Regions from separate parts of the Vreelandella sulfidaeris Esulfide1 genome, predicted to be linked through region 1. Evidence: predicted binding sites of a transcription regulator. Region 1 holds the regulator's gene; the other holds the start of a gene.

Region 1 (2,179 bases):
CTCCCATGCATGAGCGCGCAGCGGCGGGAATTGGTTACCTTCCCCAAGAGGCATCTATTTTCCGTAAATTATCGGTTGCCGATAATATTATGGCGATACTCGAAACCCGCAAAGAGCTTAACCGCAGCGATCGGGAACAGCGCTTAGAGGCTTTGCTGGAAGACTTTCATATCACGCATATTCGCGACAATTTAGGCATGAGCCTATCGGGCGGGGAAAGAAGGCGCGTGGAAATCGCACGCTCACTAGCGACAGAGCCTGCCTTTATTTTGCTTGATGAACCTTTTGCTGGCGTAGACCCCATTTCGGTAGGCGAGATAAAAACCATCATCCGTGCGCTAAAGCAGCGCCATATTGGTGTGCTAATTACTGATCACAATGTGCGTGAAACGCTCGATATTTGTGATATCGCCTATATCGTGGGTGATGGTCAAATCATCGCTAGCGGCTCTCCAGATGCCATTCTCACAAACCAGAAGGTGAGAGACGTTTATTTGGGTGCTGACTTTCGTCTGTAAGGCTTTTCTTAATTCTGACGCTTATTTTTGGCCTATAAATAGTGCTCTACAATGACTTTACCACCAATGGCATGCTTATTGCACTTGCACCTGGTCCTCACTCGCACTAGGGTGGAGGATTCTGAATAACGAGTGGTTCTCAGATGGTCATGAAAGCTTCTCTACAACTGCGTATCGGCACACAGCTGACCATGACACCTCAGCTGCAGCAGGCCATCGCCCTGTTACAGCTATCAACGCTGGACCTTCGTCAAGAAATTCAGCAGGCCTTAGACGCCAACCCCCTGTTGGAACAGGAAGATGAATTTAGCGAACAGGCCGTCAGCGAGCCTAAAGAAGAAGAGTGGTCCGAGAGTATTCCCACCGAATTATCAGTAGATAGCGATTGGTCAGATACCTACCAGGATATCGGAAGTCACGGCGCCAGCAGTAGTGAAGGGCCCGACTTTGAGCGTCAGGCTGCCGGCCAGAGCCTTCATGGGCACTTGCTATGGCAACTGGCGATGACCGATTTTGGCGAGCGTGAACAGCAGGTTGCGGAGAGCTTAATCGATGCGCTAGACGCTAACGGCTATTTAACCCAACCGCTCAATGACATCCGTGAAGGGCTTCGCGCTCAAGGCATTGACGGACTTAGCCAGCGCGAGGTAGAAACCATCTTGCTCAAGCTCCAGCAGTTTGAGCCAACGGGTATCTTTGCCCGCGACCTGCGTGAATGCCTAATGCTGCAGCTAGCGGCCCTTCCTGATGATACCCCGCTACTGGTCCCCGCCCGCCGCTTAGTGCGACAGTTTCTTGAAGCGTTGGGCAAAGATGACATGCGCTTGCTAAAACGCCGACTGGGGCTTGATGATGATCAGTTGGCGGATGTCATTTTGCTAATACGCAGTCTTGATCCACGCCCAGGCAGCGCCTATGGCGATACCGACGACAGCTACGTAACGCCGGATCTCGTCGTACGCCATGACCATGAAGGCTGGCATTTAGAACTCAACCCCGAGGCGCTGCCACGGCTGCGGATACAACCTGACTATGCCAGCTTGATAAAGCGTGCAGACAAAAGTCAGGACAACCAGTTTCTTAAAGAGCATCTTCAGGAAGCTCGCTGGCTGATTAAGAGTCTTTCAAGCCGCAACGATACGCTGCTACGTGTTGGCCGTGAAATTATCACCCGACAAATTGGCTTTTTAGAGCATGGCGAAGAAGCGATGAAACCTTTAATACTCGCCGATATCGCCGAAGCCGTGGAAATGCACGAGTCGACTATTTCACGGGTAACTACTCAGAAATATATCCATACACCGCGGGGCGTTTTTGAGCTCAAATATTTTTTCTCGAGCCAGGTAAGTGGGCAGGATGGCGATAGCCACTCCAGTACGGCTATCCGCGCACGGCTCAAGAAACTGATCCAAGAAGAGCCGCCTGGCAAGCCGCTTTCGGATAGCCGCTTAGTCACGCTCTTAGATGAGGGGGGCATCCAGGTGGCACGTCGCACGGTGGCCAAATACCGCGAAGCGATGGGCATTCCCTCCTCCAGTGAACGGCGCCGTTTGCGCTAGCACTCGTCACCCTCTCAGGGAAACTCTCGACAAGGGCTTTGCAACGCGGCAAAAAGGGTTACAATCGAAGTACAGTCCGATGGATAAGGAGTACGTCAATGC
Region 2 (2,179 bases), 2.1 Mb from region 1:
AGTAAAGCACTGATTAATAATACTAAACAAAATTCTCATGTTTTCTTCTGAGCATCAGTTAGAGAATCAGACTGGTCGTCTACTGAGTTATTTTTTACAACGTTGGCACTGTTAGCGCGCAACGTTGATGGCTCATCCTCTAATTCACCCGACTGTCCCTTTGTTTGCTCGCTAGCGACGACGTCTTTCTGGGTCTCGGGTTGGGTATCCTCTACTTGCTTATCGACCGTTTCTTCAACTTTATGAGTCCAGCGACGCAGTTTACTGGCAAGCTCCGACGCCATGGGCTTCAGAAGTTTATTATAATCGGCGTCGTAATCGTCCAAGCCGTCGCGCACATTGTAATTACCTGTGGCCCACAGGCGTTTCAATGCTTGCCGACGCAAAGGACCGCTCACGCCCGGCACCATGTACGCGCTGAAGTCGCTGCCCGCCTCCAGCGTCTCGGGGTCCGGCAAAGTGTGGTCGAGACTGCCGGGCTCAATTTCTCGCTCTGGTGTTGGTGAAAGTGGTTCTTCTGCCTTGTAAGTCTGTTCGCTTTCCTTGTAAATCGAAGCATTGGGTTCAGTGGACGTTTCATCAACTGGCTCTGAAACAGTTGAAGTGGCTGGCGAGGCGTCCTCTTCTTTTTGAGCATTACGCTTTAGTCGCGACCAGCGTTCCAGGCGGCTCATTTCGGCTGCTCCTTGGTGGGTGCCTCTTTGGCACGCCCAGCCCCTTTGCGTTTTTTCTTGCGCATTTCCATCGGCGCCTCCCCGTGGCGCGCCAGGTAGCTCTCAAGCCAGACCTGAATGGCCATTGGCATGGCGGCTTCCAGCACTTGTTGCTCGCCATCCAGCCAGCCGGCCGCGACGTCCTGACTGGCAGTAATCGCATCCGGCTTTGGCGTTTGCCCTGTAAAGCCCGCCCGAACGAATAACCGCGGCGTAGTAGACGTTAGATTGAAACGGTAGGCAGCACGCTCGGTCATTGAAAGCTGAAGATTAAGCACATCAGCCCCATGGTCGCCAAGCGCAAGCTCAGCAATGCGCCACTGCGTCAGCGTAAAACGCTTCACCTGCTTGGGCTCAGCCACCAAGGTAATACTGATGGGGCGTAGGTTATCGCTCATATTTTTAGAAACCCTGAACCGTGCATGGATGCATGTGAAAAAAATAGCACTTAGAGAAAATAGCGCTTAGAGAAAACAGTACTTAAAAGGATAGCGCTTGAATGGGTAGACAAGTAAGCATTCCCGGCGCCATCATCGTCAACTCCGACTTTTTTACTCAGGTATTTTCACTCAGATACAATAGTCAGAGTCAGTGTAAGAGACAGATGCTTTCATTTTAGCAGCGAGGATTGCGGATGCCCGCCCTTCAGTTAAGCCGAGCCCGCTTACCGGCCACTACCGAGATCAGCATCGTTGATGAATATGGCGATGCGCGCCAGCAGGCGATTGCCGCTGAGCGGGCGTTGACGGTTTACCTCAACAAGCGTGAAATCGTCACTTTAATGACGCTGGGTGATGACCCCGAAGCGCTGGTAGTGGGTTATCTACGCAATCAGGGGCTGCTCCGTGCCGCCGAAGATTTAGCCGCCGTGCAGGTTGACTGGGAGGTAGAAGCCGCGGTCGTGATTACACGCCACTTACCCGAAGATCTAGAAGCACGGTTAAGCACGCGTACAGTTACCACCGGCTGTGGTCAGGGCACCGTATTTGGCAAGCTATTGGATCAAACCGCCCTCACGGTGCTCCCCGATACGCAACTGGCACAGTCTACTCTCTATCAACTGCTGCAAAACCTTAATGCCTATAATGAGACCTACCGTAGCGCGGGTGCTGTTCACGGCTGCGCGCTTTGCCGCCAAACCGACGTGCTCGACTTTGTCGAGGACGTAGGCCGGCACAACGCGGTGGATACCCTGGCAGGGCGCCAATGGTTACAACAAGCCGACAGTGCCGATGCGGATATTTTCTACACCACCGGACGGCTGACGTCTGAGATGGTACTCAAAGTGGCACAAATGGGCATTAGCGTGTTGGTATCCCGCTCCGGTGTTACCCAAAAAGGCGTCGAACTGGCTGAACGCTTCGGCGTCATGTTGATCGCCCGCGCTAAAGGCCGCCATTTCCAGGCTATTAATACCCAAAATCGCTTGGCACTGGATGCGATACCTAATCGACCATCTCAGGCTC

The links. The regulator sigma-54, encoded in region 1, starts transcription at its own class of promoters, with help from an activator protein. The targets are predictions, from matches to a motif close to TGGCACNNNNNTTGCTNT.
Region 2: ACW44H_RS17165 (DUF3305 domain-containing protein) is a predicted target of sigma-54. The motif match lies at 1,226-1,243, and genes of this name have one in related genera.

Annotation. Positions count from the first base shown of each region.
Region 1 covers NZ_CM133364.1:1,541,329-1,543,507, reverse strand. The annotation lists gene lptB (LPS export ABC transporter ATP-binding protein) at 1-518, shown strand, start outside; gene ACW44H_RS07060 (RNA polymerase factor sigma-54) at 662-2,077, shown strand; gene hpf (ribosome hibernation-promoting factor, HPF/YfiA family) at 2,176-2,179, shown strand, end outside.
Region 2 covers NZ_CM133364.1:3,687,282-3,689,460, forward strand. The annotation lists gene ACW44H_RS17160 (DUF3306 domain-containing protein) at 36-674, opposite strand; gene ACW44H_RS17165 (DUF3305 domain-containing protein) at 671-1,111, opposite strand; gene ACW44H_RS17170 (formate dehydrogenase accessory sulfurtransferase FdhD) at 1,348-2,179, shown strand, end outside.